Regions from separate parts of the Eubacterium sp. 1001713B170207_170306_E7 genome, predicted to be linked through region 4. Evidence: riboswitches for the same ligand, from Rfam matches in the RefSeq annotation. Region 4 holds a riboswitch; each other region holds the start of a gene.

Region 1 (4,538 bases), on a different contig from region 4:
ATCGTCATGGTGGTGATGCTCCTCGTGCTCGTGGTGATCATGCCCGCAGCCGCAGGCCTCGTCATGGCGATGAGATTCTTCGCTGTGGCTGTGGACGGCGGGTGCCGGCGCTTTTTTCAGGGAACGGCGTTTTCGCTCGGTAATGCGAATGTCCGGCTCGTAGGAAACCGCGATTTTTTGCATTTCCGGCAAAAGCCCGTCCGGGTCTTCGGCGGTGAGGCGGAGCTGCTTGGTCGCATAGACGATGTTAGCCTCGCTGACACCGGGCAGGGTTGCGATTTTGCGCTCGATTTTTGAAGCGCAGTTGGCGCAGCCCAGGTGCTCTAATATATAAGTCTTTGTTGCCATAATGGCCTCCTCGGAAAGTTGGATTAAAATATGATGAATAAAACATATGAATCATTGTTCATATGTTAATATTAACTGTCCGGAGGTTGTTTGTCAAGGGGTAATAGCAAAAATTAACGGGTCATTCCTGTGGTTTCCGCAAATTTGCCGTAGGTGATAAGCTCGCAGAAATCATCGGTCCAGAGGGTGGCGGACTGGTAGAGGACCACGCCGTCGTATTCGGCGTGGTAGGTGTCGAGGATTTTGCCGAAATAATCCCTGACCTCACCGAGGCGCTGGCCCTTGGCGATGAGCTCGCCCACCTTTACCTCGGGATACCAGAGGCCGTGATGTGTGGGCATAAGGTATACCAGATCAATCAGGTCCACAGGGCGGTGCCGCTGCTCGGGATCGCCGGCCAGCAGGCCGAGGTGCTTGAGAATATTGATGACATCCTTCTTATCTGCGTCGACCTCTGCCTGGGTAAAACGGCCCGCGCAGCCGCGTTCCAGCAGGATGCTGGGGATGCCGAGCACGCCGGCATAATTGTAGGCTCCGGTGGTGGCGGTGGATTTGACCATATAGGGCACGTCGACATGAAGGGCGGCCTGCCGGGCGGCTTCGGAAACCGCGGGGTCTGCCGCGCCCACGTAGTATACATAAGGCGTCAGGTCCTCAAAAATTTCGCCGCAGTGCAGGTCGATGTAGAAATCAATCTGAGAATAAAGGCTGTACTCAAAGAAATGGGCGACGCGGTCGGCCAGAGTGCCCTCGTGGGTTCCGGGAAAGACCCGATTGAGATTTTTATTGTCCTGCGGCATGAGTGTGGGGTAGCGGGACTCAAAGCCCGGAATATTAACAGGGTGGATGAGGATAAGATTTCCCTTCAGATGCCCGGGGGCAATTTCGCCGGCCAGCTGGATGGCGGCCTCGATGCCCACGTACTCGCAGCTGTGGATACCGCTGGTGATGAGCACGGTTTTTCCGCTGCCCGCGCCGTTGACCAGGGTGACGGGAACCTCGATTTCTGTGTGTGGGATGGGCAGCATGCCCTGGACTTTCTCGCCGGGGGCGGCTGTCAGTGTGCCGATGGATAGGTTTTTTTTCATTGCGGACTCCTTTCGTTTTTGAAATAATTTTGATTTAAGCCGATTGCCTTGAGTATAAGGCATGGCGAAAACCAATGTCAAGCAGAAAAAAATAAAAGCAAAAAATATACCGGGTGGGGGTATCTGCTTAAATTTATTGCTTTTATTTTTAAAAAAGACTGGACAAATGCACGAAAGTTCAGTATAATTTAAGCAATTTCACAGTTTACCATAGTGAAATATCCGTTTTTAAAATTTAATCATGCCAAATACAAGTTCCCGATCGGGGATTAAAAGAGAAACCGGTGCAAATCCGGTACGATCCCGTCACTGTAATAGGGAGTAGTCCGCAAGATGTCACTGAGGCACAGCCTTGGGAAGGCGTGGACATACGAAGAACTTAAGTCAGGAGACCTGCTTGTATTGTTGTTTTTAGTAATCTTACGGTAGATAGGAGGGCTTTGTTTTCATTCAGCCGTCTGGGCTGTTTTTTTAATGATTTTCATGCCCTTTCCCTTTTATTCTCCGTTTCGGATTGTTACCCGTATTGCCATTTTGACAGAGGAGGATTTCTTTATTGAACACGAAACAGCTTGTTAACCGTTTGCTGCAAATCGTACTGGTGCTTTTTGGCATCAGCTTTCTGACCTTTTGCCTGACTTATTTATCCCCCGGTGACCCGGCCGAGCTGATGCTGGTGGCCGGCGGCACACCGCCGTCTGAGGAGCTGCTGGCGGAAACCCGGGAGGAAATGGGCCTCAACGACCCGTTTCTGGTGCAGTATGGCAACTGGCTTAAGGGCTTTGTGACTGGGGATATGGGGACATCCTATTCCTCGAAAACGCCGGTGAGCGCAGTGCTGCTTGACTGCCTTGGACCGACCCTGGAGCTGGCGGCCGCGTCGCTCATTCTGATGCTTGTGATCTCCATTCCCCTGGGGATTCTGGCAGCCGTGTACCAGAATCGCTTTCCGGATTACCTGGTGCGGGGATTGTCCTTTATTGGCGTATCCTTTCCAGGCTTCTGGATCGGCCTGGTGCTGCTGTACGTGTTTGGCCTCAAGCTGAACTGGTTTCCCATCGCCACCTCGGGCACGGGCTTTATGAAGCTGGTGCTGCCTGCGGTCACGCTGGCCATTGCCATGTCGGCCAAATATACAAGACAGGTGCGCACCGCGGTGCTGGAGGAGCTGCGCCAGGATTACGTGGCCGGGGCCCGGGCCCGCGGCCTTAAGGAATCGGCCATACTGTGGCGGGAGGTGCTGCCAAACGCCATGCTGCCGCTGGTAACCCTGCTGGGCCTGTCCCTGGGCTCGCTGCTGGGCGGCACGGCGGTAGTGGAGATTATTTTCTCTTGGCCCGGCCTGGGAAAAATGGCTGTGAATGCCATCGCCGCCCGGGACTATCCGCTGGTTCAGGGTTATGTGATCTGGATCGCCCTGATTTACATGGTCATCAATCTGCTGGTGGATTTCTCCTACGGCTATCTGGACCCGAGGCTGCGGGAGCTGCACCGGGAAGTAAAAAGAAAGGCGGTGAAGGCGTAAATGAAAGCTTTTTTCAGGCAGAACAGGCTTTTTGCCATCTGCGGGATGCTGGCGGCGGTGATTGTTCTGATCGCGGTGTTTGCGCCGTGGATCGCGCCCCACGATCCCTATGAGACCATTATGCAGAACGCGCTCAGACCGCCGTCGGCTGAATACCCCTGTGGTACAGACCAGCTGGGACGCTGTGAGCTGTCCAGGATCATCTACGGGACGCGGGCGTCGCTGGAAATGACGCTGACGCTGGTGGTTATTGTCTTTGGGGTCGGGACATTTCTCGGTATGGTCGCCGGCTATTTCGGCGGCGCGGTGGACGCGGTAATCATGCGGATCTCGGACATGATGATCTCTTTTCCGGGCATGGTCCTGGCCATTGCCATTGCCGGGATGCTGGGGCCGAGCCTGTTTAACACAGTCATCGCCCTGGCGGTGGTGAGCTGGACAAAATACGCCCGGCTGAGCCGCAGCCTGGTGCTCAAGATTAAAAACAGCGCGTACATTTCCGCGGCGGTGGTCACAGGAGCGCGGACCGGCCGGGTACTGGGCGGTTATGTGGTGCCAAACATCATTCCGACCATGATCGTAACCGCGGCCATGGACGTGGGTACCATGATGCTTGAGCTGGCGGCGCTCTCCTTTCTGGGACTGGGGGCACAGCCGCCCACACCGGAATGGGGCTTGATGCTCAATGAAGGGCGGCAGTACCTGCAGACCGCGCCCTGGCTTATGCTGTTCCCGGGCATCGCCATTTTTATGGTGGTTTCGGTGTTTAACCTGATGGGGGACGGACTCCGGGATATACTGGACCCGCGTCAGGATTAGAGCAGCGGGTCTGCAAAATAAACAAGGTTTTTATTTTAATTTTCATATGAATATGAGAGGAGACAAAATGAGTAAATTTAAGAAACTGGTATTAGCAGTGGCGATTCTGGCCATGACGGCGACAGGATTATCGGGCTGCGGAGGCAGCGGAGGTTCTTCGGGATCCTCAGATCAGCTGAACATCGGGGTGACGAGCTTCGCGGATACGCTGGAGCCGACCGAGCAGTATTTCAGCTGGGTGGTCATGCGCTACGGCGTGGGTGAAACCCTGGTAAAGTTCAACGAGGAGATGGGCGCAGAGCCCTGGCTGGCGGAGAGCTGGGAGCTGGGCAGCGACAACCTGACCTGGACCTTTAAAATCCGCGACGGCGTCAAGTTCTCAAACGGCACCCCGCTGACGGCTGACCTGGTCAAGGCGTCGCTGGAACGGACTTTTGAGATGAGCAAGCGCGCCAGCTCGGACTTTTTCCAGTACGACGCCATGACGGTGGACGGCTCAAACCTGGTGATCAAGACCAAAAGTCCGACACCGGGGCTGCCTGGCTGCCTGGCCGATCCGCTGTTTTTGATCGTGGACACCACTGTGGATACCACCGCCTTTGCCACAGACGGGCCAATCTGTACAGGGCCTTACGCGGTCAAGTCCTTTGACAAGGAAAAATGCGTGGTGGTAAAGAATGAAAATTACTGGGACGGTGAGGTACCATACAATGAAGTGAACATCCAGGTCATCGACGACGCCAACACCCGCGCCATGG
Region 2 (4,538 bases), on a different contig from region 4:
GAGCCGCCGCTGATATCCTCAAGGGTATCGTTCAGGGCTTCCAGCGCTTCTTTGAGGTTGGTTTCTTCGTTCCAGGCATCGACTTCTGAGATCATGGCCTTGGCGATCTTCTCCATGGTGGTTCCATGGTCGCCATCACCGAGCTCACAGTCCAGCTTGGTTAAATTTTCGACACTGCTTTTAATTTTATTAGCAGATGTCAATAACATGTTCTTGATTTTTAAGGTTTCTACTGGCATACGCTCACCTCCGGTATCGGTTTCAACTTGCTTATAGAATATCACTGGATTTAACATTTGTCAATAATAAAAACGTAAAATAATTTAAAAACATTAAAAATCACCCTAAAAACAGAAAAAATGAGGGATTTATTGACAAATGTTAAGTATTGCGGGTTTTGAGTCTTAAAAGCAACAGATTGACATTTGTCAAAAAATAGAGTATATTTAGAAAAAAGCTGTTGACATTTGTATAAGGAGAGCATCATGAAAGAGAAAGAACTGATCCGTCTTATTACTGCGGCGCAAATGTATTATGAAGAGAATATGACTCAGGCTGAGATCGCAAAGTCCATGGGGATCTCGCGGCCCTCGGTCAGCAATCTGCTGAACAAAGCCCGCAGAGAGGGGATTGTCAAAATTGAGATTAAGTCCTTTGACAGCACCAGCATTGGAAAGAGCCGGGAGCTTTGCAACCGCTTTGGCTTAAAGAGCTGCCAAGTTGTCAGCTGTACGGAGGATAAGAATGAAACTCAGGAGCGTCTTTATGAAGCCGCTGTGGATTTCCTTCTGGAGATTCTTCCGAAAACCCGTATCCTGGGCCTTGGCTGGGGTTATAACATCAGCCGGGTCATTGATATTCTGGCGAACAGGGAGCTCGCCGGACAGTACAGCGGAAAGGTCTGCCCTCTGATCGGAACAGCGACAGTGCCTCATAAGGGCTATCACCCCAATGAGCTGGCCACAGAGTTTGCCCGGAAGACGGGCTTTGAGGCGGACTTTTTAATCTCGCCGGCCTTTCCCACGACCAAGCAGGAGCGGGATTTGTTTGTGACCACGGATAATTACAACAGTATTCTGGCTCTGTGGAAAAAGACGGATACCGCGCTGGTGACCCTTGGCGGCTATCCCTGCGTGCCGGATCATGCCACCGCCCTGCGCTTTGGGCGGCGTTTGATCACGGAGCGGGCAACCTCCAATATTCTGTCCTACTTTTTTAACTGGAAGGGGCAGCAGATTAAGGGAGAGGATGACTTCGCCATCCAGATTCCCCTGGCGCCGCTTTCCAAGATCAAGAATTTCATTGGCATTGTGCCTGTCGAGGCCAATGTGGGCTCGGCCATCGGCTGTCTGAACACGGGGTTTGCGCGCCACCTGATCATTGATGAGGAAACGGCTGAGAAAATCTTAAAAACGGACGTATAGCAGATCACTGCCAAAGCTTTCCTCGGTCTGGCCGTGGCGGTGCCTCAGGATAAAGGCAGTCAGCTCCCGTCCGCCAATCCGCCGGGTATCCCGTATGCCGTCATAGGCTGCGAGCAGGGTCTGGAGCTCCTCTGTATACTGGGGAAGAGGCCTGCAGGGCTGTCTGGTTTTGAGGGACAGGGAGATAACGCCTGCGTTAAAAAGGTTGATGGTAAAGTCCACTCTCTTTTCACCCGCGGAAAAGGCACTCTCCAGCAGCAGCTCGGTTATCCGGCAGATATCCCGCTCTCGCACAAAGGAGGACATGGGATAGAAAACTACAGGGTTAAAGTCAATGCCCTTTTCCAGGGCAATGGCCTGAAACAGGGAAAGAACGCCGTCCAATGCGCAGTAAGCTTTGGTCGCTTTTTTTCTGAGGCTGCTGTACTTTTCCTTGAGTGCGTGGAAATCGGAAACCGAAACGGCTGGGGGCAGGGGCTCGGTACAGGAAGCGGGGGTAATGGTCAGGTTCATGGTGGTTCTCCTTTCTGAATAGGGTTAAAACAGGGTAAAGCTGAAATAAGTGACGGTCTCGGGGCCGTTATTGTAGGAAAGTCCGGTTTTGCTTGCCAGGTCCATGACCACGATGCCGTAGCCCTCCACCGATGGAAAGATCTGGTCAGGGTAACGGCAGGGGGCATTGGGATAGGTGCACTGGCCGCAGAGGATACAGCCCTCCGTGGAGAGCACCAGCGCGCCGGGATAGTGGGCTCTGAAAAGCCGGGCAGCCTTGGCTGTGGCGGCCTCATGGAACATGCGGGCCCGGTGCCAGCCTTTGAAATCGTACTGTCCCTTTAAATCGGTGACCGTTGAAAGCAGGCAGACGTTCTCATAGGAGCGGCATTTGGTGACGCAGCTCTCATAGCTGCCCACTGCCGGCGGGCAGGCCCAGGTGGCGCCATAATGGCCGCACTGGTTGCCCTCGCACAGGAGCCTGGTGCCCATGGAAAACAGCAGGTCGCTGGTTTTGGCAAAGGCATATTCATGGATACCGAACAGCCCGCGTTTATCCTCAAGCTGGCGTTTGATGGTCATCAGGCTTTTGATGGCAGTGTCGCCTTTAAATTCCTTGGCTGGTTTTGCCTGTTTTTTTATTTCGATCAATGGGAATACCTCACCTTCATTTAGTGTAATAAAAAAGCCTTCTCCGGCTAGAGAAGGCAAAAAATACGGAAGGATTGGGAACGTATCTCTTAAATAACTCTAAATCGGAGTGTTTTAAGAAAACATTATGCCGGTCTTCTGGCTCTACAATGGCATTCCTCTTACCTTCCCATCCGGCGGACAGTGGCACACAAGAGGACATTTTGTATTACAGCTGCGATTACAGCAAAGGAATTTCACCTTTTTCCCATTTACATAATGTTTACAATATTAAGTTATCCCTATCATATCCCTTTGATTTTCTTTTGTCAAGGTTTATTGGGCCCTGGCAGAGGATTTCCCGTAAATTTTTTTTTAACAACAAATTTTTCCTCTTTCTTTTTCGGTTAGATGTAAAGAAAAAAATACTTAAAATTTGCTAAAGGTGCTCATGACGCCTTAAATAAACCTAAAACACGTATATTTTAATGAATTTTTCATAAAATATTAAGTAATTTCGGTTAAGGTATTGGCAAGTGCCAAAGGATATGTTAAAATATATCTAAATTGTAAATAACTTTACAATTTGGTCAAAATTATATAGGAGGGTGGTGATTAGGCATTAGCAACGAAAGCCATCGCTCAAGTGGCAAGTTTCAGATGTTTTTTAAGAAGCTTGCGCATTACGCCAAGCACTTGAGCAAAAGAGAAAAAGTCGTATTCACAGGTTTCTGTGTAGCGCTTCTTCTCGGATTCTTTTCTTCAACCTGTCTTGGTTACAAGGTCATGGTTGACGGAGAGGTTTTAGGCTATACCAAAGATGCGGCTGTGTTTACACAGAGTCTGGATCAGGTAGAGCAGGATATGCGATCGAAAACGTCGATTGAAACAGCATATGTCTACAATGATATACAGATTAAAAAGAGCATCACATTTAATAAACCAATGTTGTCAGAGGAAGAATTTACTGATGCATTGAACGCCCAGAACCTTCGGGTCGGCGTTCATGGTGTAGAATTAAAGGTTGACGGACAGGAAGTCGGTAACTTAGCTTCATCAGACCAGGTACAGGCCGGTATTGCAGGTGCAATTAATAAGATCGGTAACGTACAGGGTACAGATAAGCTGGTAAAATGCGACATCCAGAGTGACGTTGTAGAAACGCCTAAGAATTTTCCGCTCGAGGACTTAAACAGTCCGGACGAGTGCGCTAATCTTTTAGCAACAGGTAATACTAATCCGAGTAAGAGTGAAGAGAGTACGAATGCTCCAATCCAGGTAGCAAGCCGTGGTGGAGCCGATGTGGCAAGAGACCAAAGCGATGAGCCAGCCCAAGAGGAAGCTCCAGCAGCTGAAGGTACCGTTGAAAATAATAGTAATGAGAATGTAGAAAACCAGAATAATGAGACTGAGACAAGCTCCAGTATCTTAAAGATTAATCTGACTAAAACATCTACTAAAAAAGAAGACATACCTTTCCAGACCGTTGAGCAGGAAGATCCGAATGTATATGTTGATCAAACTGTAGTTACACAGCAAGGTGTGAACGGAGAACTTGATAAGGAAGTCGAAACCGTCTATGAAGACGGAAAGGTTGTGAGCGAAACGACCTTATCCGAAACAGTTGCGAAAGAGCCGGTGGCTCAGATTGTTTCAAAGGGAACCAAGCAGTACCCGACCATGTCTTCAAAGAAAGACAACTTTATTTTACCGGCAACCGGTAATATTTCCGCTTTAGATAAGCCAGGAAGCCATGCAGGCTGCTTTGCAGTGGACATCGCGAACTCAATGGGGACGCCGATTTACGCACCGCAGAGTGGTACGGTCATCCGGGCAAGTGATTTTGGCGGTTACGGATTATGCGTTGACATTATGATGGACGATGGAAAAACCGTCCTGAGAATGGGTCATAACTCCGAATTTAAGGTAAGCGTTGGTGACCGGGTTCAAAAGGGCCAAGTCGTAGCGTTAATGGGCAGCACTGGTAACTCA
Region 3 (4,538 bases), on a different contig from region 4:
TATTTAATCATACCTATGTCTGAAGTAAAAAATCATGTGTCTATTTTACGCTGAAGGAGACAATAAAATTTTCACCTCGAAAAATTCATCATTACTTTTTCGTTGTATTGTACCATCATATTTTTCCACGGCTGATTCGACGTTTTTAAGTCCTAATCCCATATGCTTACCACCTTTTGTAGATACAAGGGTATCTTTATCCCAAGCCAACTCTCCATTATATTGATTGCGGATACTGATAGTCACAAATTGATTGAATTTAAAGACTCTTAAAACAATCATTCTTCTTTCTATGGGAATTTTAGTGCATGCTTCAATCGCATTATCCAGCAAATTCGAGAAAATTGTGGTCATATCAAAAGGATCAATAAAGTTAAAATCGATATCTTCCACTTCAATATTTAACTCAATTCTTAATTCATCACATTTTAGTATTTTATCATTAACAATAATTGTCAATATACGGTTTTTACATTTAAAACGGCCTGAAAGAGCGTCCATACTCTCTAAAATTGTTTGCGCATAATACTTAGCTTCAATACCACTTCCTGAAATATATAATTCCTCTAAGGTTTGCATGTGATTCTTCATATCATGAATCAATCGCCTAGAATGATCATATTGGGCTTCAATATTATGATAATAGTTATTTTGCATAGACAATTGCTGATCTCTTAGTTTCATTTCATTTTCCAAAGTATATTTTTGAGAAATAGCTTCAAAAAGATAAATCAAGTAAATATCTAATCCTAAAAATCCAACACTCAAAATAGTTAAAACAACACTTGTAATGGAAGTGTCAATGATAATAGAAATATAATCTATTATTAAAATTTCAAAAAGTGCTAAGATTATTAAAAAGATATTTTGTTGTGTTGCTATTTTACCAAATTCATGCTTTTTCATTATTACAATAAGAGGTCTATAAAAACACAAAAGCATCACTTGACTTGCCAAACCTGAAAAAAATAACGCGGCACTATTTCCCATAATAATTTCCATTGTTCTACCGCTAAGAACAGAAAAAGCTAACACAGAAATGGTGTCCATAATAAACATATATAAATAAAACAACAAACTTGCACCAACAATTTTTCTTTTCATTGGTGCATCAAACAAACAAATTCCAACTAAGCAGGTCGCTAATAATCCATAAAAACTTTTCAGCAAAGGAATTCTCAATTGATTAACTATAATCGCAAAAGATACAAACATAAAATAAGAAAGCACATAAATTGACATAGTGTATTTTTTCTTAAATAGTTTAAACATAAATTTAAACAGAACATATCCTGATATACTGTACCACAATATCAAATTTCCCCAATAAAACACATTATCCATACTTTTCCTCGAACGTATCTCTTAAGCCAATCCGCTACAGCAGCTTAAAATTCTCCTCAATATAATCAAACAGACGCGCCTTAAATTCCACGGCGCGTTTCTGGGCAATGGGTAGGGTTTCGCCGTTATCCAGGAACAGGTCGGCCCCGGCGATGCGCTTGCAGTGGAACAGGTTCACAATCACGCTTTTATGGCAGTACTCAAAATCAAAGTCCCCGACCTTTTCCATGATCTCTGACAGGACGCCGTTAAATTCAAAATCGCCCTGGGTGGTGCTCATTTTGATCTTTCTCCGGACGCGCTCAAAATAATAAATATCGTTGCTGGCAAAGACTTTCAGCTCGCCGCCCATCATCAGCGAGACGTCGTGGCTCTTGTTTTCCTTCTCGATAAAATCAAAAACCTCGGTCAGCACCATGTTAACCTTGGCGGTGTTAAAGGGCTTGACCAGATACTCAAACGCGTGCACGGCAAAGGCGTTGCGCATGTAATGGGTATAGCTGGTGATAAAGATAAGCTTTACCCGGGCGTCCCATTTGCGGATCTGCTTGGCCGTGTCGATTCCGTCGGTGCCGGGCATCTCCACGTCAAGAAAAAGGATATCAAACTGGATACGGTCCTCAAGCACTTCACTGCCGTCATGATAAACATACGTCTCCACATCAATACTGTGTTCCTCACCATATTTGATGATGAGCGCCTCAAGCTTTTCCGCAATTAAAGCATTGTCATCGCAAATTCCAATTCTAATCATCCCATTTTCTGCCTTTCCGATATTTCTTTCATTATATCATATTTTCTTCTAACACCCTATAAAAAGGCGTGATGAAGTTCATTCCTACCAAATATTCTATACCATATAATGACGCTTTGAAAACCAGAATTTTAACATTTTTTTCAAAAAAAGAAAAGCCCCGGCGTTTGGGACTTTTCTAAAAAAGGGAGGGTTTTTCAGCCTCGCTGACTGAAAAGAGGATTTAATGACACCTGTCTGATGGAACAGGCATTATGAGATCTAATTAAATACGAATGATAAGGCGACCGTCCTTAAATTCCATAAAAAAATCCCTCTCGGATTCAGAGAGGGATGAACGAACACAGTTATACTGGATGGTAAAGGTTTTGTTTCGTTTCTTAAGCACTCTAAATCGGAGTCTTTTAAGAACCAATCACTATGTCGGTCTTCTGGCTCAGCAATATCGTCTTTCCGCCTTCCCATCATCATTGACAGTGGCTTTTCAGAAAGCATTTTGCATTACAGCTGCGATTACAGCAAGGGATTTACACCCTTTTCCCACTACATAGGATCATTCAATATTTAATTAACTTCATCATACGCTCTTTGGGCGGATTTGTCAACAGCTTCTTTTTAATTCTTTACGATTTTTCAGGCGGACCCTTTCCGTCCGCCAGCCGCCTCTATAATAATAGAGCACAAGCACTGCCCCGGTCACGATCCAGGTCAGCGGATAGCTCAGGTAGATCATGCGCGCGTCGTGTACAAACCGCAGAGTGGTAAAAATCCAGCCCAGCCGCAGGCCGCACATGCACACCAGAGTAATGACCATGGGGATGACCGTGGCTCCGGCACCCCGCAAAACACCCACAAACACCTGATCGGCGGCGTAGATGCCGTAAAGGGGCACCACGGTGTACAGCTGGCGCATACCGTTTAAAACCACTGCCTCGTCCGAGGTAAACATGCCCAGGATCAACCGGGCGTTCAGGATAATCATTACGCCCAGGCCAAGGGTCACGCCAACGCACAGCAGCAGGCAGACGTTCTTGCCCTTCACCACCCGCTCCCAGTGTCCCGCGCCCATATTTTGGCCCACGAAGTTGGAGATGGCCAGACAGAAGGCGTCAATGGGCATAAAAAGAAACCCGTCGATCTTCATATAAGCGGTAAAGCCGGCCATTACCTCCAGCCCAAAGGTATTGATCTGGGACTGGACCACCACATTGGAAAAGCAGACCAGCACAGACTGCAGGCCGGCGGGCAGGCCGATGCGCACAATATCCCTGAGTGTCTGAGCGTGAAACCGGATTCTCGCTGGCCGCAGCCGGTAGATGGGGTCGGCCCTCAGCAGGATAATGACAATGAGCACAGCGGCGGCCAGCTGGGCCAGGGCAGTAGCCAGCGCAGCGCCGGCAACACCCATGCCCAGCGGACCCACAAAGAGCAGGTCAAGCCCGATGTTCAGCACCACCGTGACCACCAGACAGGCCAGCGGGGTTTTGGAATCACCCACAGCGCGCAGGACACCGCTGCCAATGTTGTAAAGGGTCATGGGGATCATGCCCAGAAAATAGATGCGGATATAGGGTACGGCGTATGCCAGCCCGGCCTCGGGAATGTTCATCATCTGCAGCATGGCCGGCGCAAAGGCCAGCCCCAGAACAGTGAGGACAAGGCCGGACACCAGGCTCAGGGCTACGGCGGTGTGTACAGCCTCCTGCACCTTATCGTATTTTCGGCTGCCAAAAAACTGTGAAATCAGCACGCTGGCCCCGATAGACAGGCCGATAAAAAAATAGATCATAAAGGTGATGAGCAGGCTGCTTGCGCCTACGGCTGCCAGCGCGTCTGCTCCCACCAAACGGCCGACGATCACGGCATCCGCGGTGTTGTACAGCTGTTGGCAGAGGTTGGAGAACATGAGGGGCAGGGCGAACAGCAGCAGCTGCCGCCCGATCCTGCCCTCGGTCATCTGGCCCTTTAACGGGATTTCACGGGTTTCTTCCATATGGGTTTCCTTAATTAATAGAGATGGCAGGCCACCTGGTGGCCTGGCGCCACATCCTTCAGGACAGGCTTGTTCGTTTTGCAGACCGGCATACATTTTTGACACCGCCCGGCAAAGGGACAGCCCGGCGGTAAATCCAGCGGGCTCGGCGGGTCGCCGTCAATGGTTTCGATCTTTTGACAGCAGTCCATATGCAGTGAGAACACAGACCCCAGCAGCGCCTGAGTATAGGGGTGCATGGCGGCTTCACACAGCTGCCCGCCCGGCACAGTCTCCACGATATTGCCCAGATACATGACGGCCAGCCGGTGGCTCAGGCTCTGGACCAGGGCCATATCGTGACAGATAAAGAGCATGGCAATGTTTTTTTCCCGCTGAAGCCGGGTGAGCAGTGCCACGATTTTCTTCTGAATGGAAACATCCAAGGCCGAGGTGGCCTCGTCGCAG
Region 4 (4,538 bases):
GACGCCGGACTGGAGGGCCGCCCGGATATCAAGCCGGTACAGGCTGAGGATGTGGTGCGCGTGCTCGAGGATAACAACGACCGTGTAAAACAGCTGATTTTTAAGATGATTGAACGCATATAAAAAAAGATACCTCCCTTAAAATATAGGTGAGGCCAGATTGTCAAAGCGTTAGCGCAGCACGAGACTGCGCCTTTTATCCAGATAAGGAAAAAGGTCCAGGCGCTGCGGATAACGGTCAGGAATCGTGCCGTTTTACTGGAACAGCCGGACAATGGAGAGATCAGGCGTTAACTTCAGTGAAGAAAATGCAGATGTGAGTGCAGTACTCGCAGGACGCTTTTTCTTACTTAGGTAAAAGGCTTTGTCTCACAGTTTTTGACATTCTGCCCTCCCTTAACCAAGGGAGGCTTTTTCAGATACCGAGAAAGGAAGAATGATGAAACCTGTTTATTATGAAAACGGCGCTTTAAAAATGCTTGACCAGACTCTGCTGCCAACCGAGGAGGTAACGCACAGTTACACCGACTACCGTGAGATTGCCGTCGCCATTGTGGATATGATTGTCCGCGGCGCGCCGGCCATCGGCGTGACTGCCGGGTACGGCGTTTATTTTGGCGCGTTGGAATTTGAGAAGCTGCCGCAGCAGGCCTTTTTAAAAGAAATGGAGACTGTCTGCCAGGTGCTCCGTGCAACCCGGCCGACCGCGGTCAACCTGTTTTGGGCAGTGGACCGGATGGAAGGCGTGATCAAGGCCAACGCGGAAAAAACACCGGTGGCGATCACGGCGCTTTTGAAAGCCGAGGCGGACGCCATCTGCGCCGAGGATATCCAGATGTGCCGGGATATGGGCGCTTACGGCGCAGAGCTGATCCACCGCAAGGATACCATCCTGACCCACTGTAACGCAGGCGCCCTCGCCACAGCCGATTACGGGACAGCCCTCGGTGTTGTGCGCGCCGCCTGGGAGGCAGGGAAAGAAATTTCCGTCTACGCCGATGAGACAAGACCCTTTCTGCAGGGAGCCCGTCTGACCGCCTACGAGCTGCACAAGGACGGCATTCCGGTCACGCTGATCACAGACAATATGGCTGGCTGGATGATGAAGCAGGGAAAGATTGACTGTGTGGTGGTAGGTGCGGACCGCATTGCCCGAAATGGCGATGTGGCTAACAAGATCGGAACCTACAGCGTGTCCATTCTGGCAAAGGCTCACGGTATTCCCTTCTACGTGGCGGCGCCGACCTCAACCATTGATTTTAATATGTGGTCTGGCGAGGATATTGTCATTGAAGAGCGGGATACCCGTGAGATCAGCCATATCAAGGGACAGCAGATTGCCCCGGACGGCGTGCGCATGGAAAACCCGGCCTTTGACGTCACCCCGCATCAGAATGTTACGGCCATCATCACCGAGAAGGGCGTTGTGTATCCGCCCTTTGACCTGAGCATCCCCAGGCTTCAGAATGAATAGGAGAGACGAATGAAATACAGTATGTTTTCGTGGTTTGGCTACTTCATGCCCTTTGAGGAGCGCATTGACGTGATCAAAGCCGCCGGCTTTGACGAGGTCATGATTTCCTGGGAGGACGAGTGCGAGCCCTACCATCTGGAAAAAGAAAAATTTCCAGACATTGTGCGGAGCAAAGAGCTTGGGATCACCAATATTCACGCGCCCTTTATTGGTTATAACGACATTTGGGAAAAGGAGCCTGCACAAACCAGAGAGCTTTTAGAAACCTTTGTCAGCTTTGTGCGGGACTGCCGAACCTTTGAGATTCCGGCTGTGGTGGTGCACACCAATGATCTGGACCTCGGCCCCTATAAGTGGGAAAACGGCCTAGCCTTTTTCTCAGCGCTGGCGGAGGCCGGAGAGAAGTACGGAGTGGATATCGCAGTCGAAAATGTGTCGCGCCCGTTTTTGCTGAAAGGCCTGCTGGACGCCATTCATACCGACCATTTTGGCATGTGCTATGACAGTTCCCATGATTATATGCTGCACTGCGGCAGAGGAAAGATCCTCAAAACCTATAAAGACCGCATCAAGGCGCTGCACCTGTCCGATAACGACCTGCACATCGACCGGCACTGGATACCGGGCGAGGGAGAGATTCCCTTCGGTGAGGTCATGCCGGAGATTTTGAGTACGGGGATCGACTTTATCTCCTACGAGGTCATTGCCAGCGAAGAATGGAAAAAGCGGGAGCCCCTTGATTTCTGCCGTGCGGTTCGCAGCAGTCTGGACCTGGATAACAATAATTTCTAATTGCACAATTCGGGGATTTGTGCTAAACTTCAATTAACAACTTAATGATGCTGTTTTGTTAGAGGAAAGCGGTTGAAATCCGCTACAGCCCCCGCTACTGTAATTGCAGACAAGATCCTCATAGACCACTGTCAGGCGTATCCTGATGGGAAGGGAGGATGGAGAAGGAAGCAAGAGTCAGGACACTTGAAGCAAAGCAATATAATCACTTCGGAGGGAAGCAGAGGATTGTATGTCACAAATAATCCGGCCTTTCCTTTGGGGTCGGTTTTCTTTGTTTTAAGCAGTTTTAAATTTTTGGGAGGGACCAATGAAAAAGAGAGTATTGAAAAGTTTGCTGATGGCCCTGGCCTGTGCGGCGCTGTTATCTGGCGCGGCGGGCTGCAGTTCAAAGGATCAGGGGAGCGGCAGCGTGTCCGGCGCAGTGACCGGAGACACCGCTTATCCCGTTTCCATTACCGATGATCTGGGAAATAATGTGGAAATCGAAAAGGAACCCACAAAGATCGTTTCTCTGTCGCCCGCGAATACCGAAATCCTGTTCGCGCTGGGTGTGGGAGACAAGGTGGTCGGAAAGACAGATTACTGCAATTATCCGGAGGAAGCCGCCCAGGTGGCAACCATCGGTGATTACAATAACCCCAATGTGGAAAAGATTATTTCTTTGGCGCCGGACGTTATTCTGGCGGGTGATCTGATCAGCGATGACGTCCGCAGCCAGCTTGAAGCCACGGGCGCGAAGGTCATTACCTATACACCGATGTCAGTAGACGCGGTGGAAAGCACCATCATCAACACAGGTAAGGTGGTTAACACCAATGATAAGGCCAGGGAAATCACTGACAGCATGACGAAAAAATACGAAGAAATCAAGGAAAAGGCAGCGGCGGCTGACCCGCAGAAATCCGTTTTTATTGATATCGGTGGTTACTACAGCGCTGGGGACAACTCCCTGCTGGGCAACATGCTCAAGGATATTAACGCCAAAAACATTGCCTCCGACGCCGGCACAGACTGGCCGCAGCTGAGCGTTGAACAGATCATCGCAAAGAACCCGGATGTCTATGTGTCCTTCTTTACCACACCGGACGAAATTAAAAAGGTACCGGGCTTTGACCAGATCAATGCGGTTAAGAATAACGCCATTGTCTACTATGAAATGCTTTCTCCGGACAGCGACCTGATCCAGCGTCCAGGACCCCGTATTGTCGATGGACTGGAGCTTCTGGCTACAGCGGTCTACCCGGACCAATTTAAGTAAAAAGACTTCTCCGCAGGTGCCAGCCGCCTGCGGAGGTTTTAAACAGACGGTTAAGGAAGAGGACGGATGAAAATAAAGTTAAAAAAATACGCGATGCCCTTATCCATTGCAGGGTGCCTGATCTTAATTTATTTATGCACCATCGTAGGCATTACCTCCATTCCCTTTGGCGAGGCCAACCGGATTTTGCTGCATGAAGTCCTGCACCTGCCTGTGAATATGGATGGCATCTCTGCCGGCAACATTGCGATTATCTGGAATGTCCGGCTGCCACGGGTCATTCTGGGCTTTCTGACAGGTGGGGCGCTGGCGGTCTGCGGCGCAGCCTACCAGGGGATTTTTAAGAATCCCATGGCGGATCCTTTTATTCTGGGGGTTTCCTCCGGCGCTGCGCTGGGCGCTTCCATCGGCATTGTCATGCATTTTTCAACAGGCTTCCTGGGATTGAACGGAATCGCTGTTTTGGCCTTTGTAGGCGCCTTTCTGGCGATCTTTTTAGTGTACAACATTTCAAAGGTCGGGAGAAAAGTGCCGGTTGCGTCCCTTCTGCTGAGCGGGATCGCCGTGAGCCAGTCGCTGACGGCTTTTATGTCCCTGCTTATGATTTTCAATGTTCAGAGCATGAATCAGATTATGTTCTGGACCATGGGCAGTCTGAACGGTAAGGGATGGAGCCAGGTAATCACTGTTTTGCCTTACGTTATTATCGGGTGCCTGATTTTATTCACCACGGTCCGGGAGCTGGATATCATGCTTCTCGGTGAGGATGCTGCCACACAACTGGGTGTCAATACCGACCACCTGAAGAAAAAGGTGCTGGTTGTCTCATCGGTGATCACCGCGGCGGTGGTCTCTGTGACCGGGATTATCGGCTTTGTCGGCCTGGTGGTGCCGCACATTGTGCGGATTTTATCCGGGCCCAAGCACCGGATTCTGCTGCCCTTTTCACTGGTATTCGGCGGCACCTTCCTCATTATCTGTGACACGCTGGCCCGGACGGTTTCCTCACAG

The links. A riboswitch is a leader RNA that binds a small molecule or an ion and turns the genes downstream of it on or off. The one in region 4 is predicted to bind cobalamin.
Region 1: it holds a riboswitch for cobalamin, as region 4 does, so the genes downstream of both, nikB (nickel ABC transporter permease) here and I2B62_RS06790 (ABC transporter substrate-binding protein) in region 4, are expected to answer to the same signal.
Region 2: it holds a riboswitch for cobalamin, as region 4 does, so the genes downstream of both, I2B62_RS16070 (DUF2284 domain-containing protein) here and I2B62_RS06790 (ABC transporter substrate-binding protein) in region 4, are expected to answer to the same signal.
Region 3: it holds a riboswitch for cobalamin, as region 4 does, so the genes downstream of both, I2B62_RS17805 (LytTR family DNA-binding domain-containing protein) here and I2B62_RS06790 (ABC transporter substrate-binding protein) in region 4, are expected to answer to the same signal.

Annotation. Positions count from the first base shown of each region.
Region 1 covers NZ_JADMVE010000008.1:144,220-148,757, reverse strand. Annotated here, with positions in the region: gene I2B62_RS17845 (heavy metal translocating P-type ATPase) at 1-348, opposite strand, end outside; gene I2B62_RS17840 (M14 family metallopeptidase) at 462-1,436, opposite strand; cobalamin riboswitch at 1,672-1,852, shown strand; gene nikB (nickel ABC transporter permease) at 1,993-2,961, shown strand; gene nikC (nickel transporter permease) at 2,962-3,780, shown strand; gene I2B62_RS17825 (ABC transporter substrate-binding protein) at 3,848-4,538, shown strand, end outside.
Region 2 covers NZ_JADMVE010000007.1:2,986-7,523, forward strand. Annotated here, with positions in the region: gene I2B62_RS16055 (dihydroxyacetone kinase subunit L) at 1-239, opposite strand, end outside; gene I2B62_RS16060 (sugar-binding domain-containing protein) at 486-1,424, shown strand; gene I2B62_RS16065 (hypothetical protein) at 1,407-1,937, opposite strand; gene I2B62_RS16070 (DUF2284 domain-containing protein) at 1,962-2,567, opposite strand; cobalamin riboswitch at 2,678-2,852, opposite strand; gene I2B62_RS16075 (peptidoglycan DD-metalloendopeptidase family protein) at 3,207-4,538, shown strand, end outside.
Region 3 covers NZ_JADMVE010000008.1:137,471-142,008, forward strand. Annotated here, with positions in the region: gene I2B62_RS17800 (ATP-binding protein) at 46-1,344, opposite strand; gene I2B62_RS17805 (LytTR family DNA-binding domain-containing protein) at 1,379-2,098, opposite strand; cobalamin riboswitch at 2,502-2,664, opposite strand; gene I2B62_RS17810 (MATE family efflux transporter) at 2,700-4,091, opposite strand; gene I2B62_RS17815 (ABC transporter ATP-binding protein) at 4,106-4,538, opposite strand, start outside.
Region 4 covers NZ_JADMVE010000002.1:313,496-318,033, forward strand. Annotated here, with positions in the region: gene I2B62_RS06775 (MTAP family purine nucleoside phosphorylase) at 1-123, shown strand, start outside; gene mtnA (S-methyl-5-thioribose-1-phosphate isomerase) at 440-1,474, shown strand; gene I2B62_RS06785 (sugar phosphate isomerase/epimerase) at 1,484-2,266, shown strand; cobalamin riboswitch at 2,300-2,475, shown strand; gene I2B62_RS06790 (ABC transporter substrate-binding protein) at 2,577-3,527, shown strand; gene I2B62_RS06795 (iron chelate uptake ABC transporter family permease subunit) at 3,594-4,538, shown strand, end outside.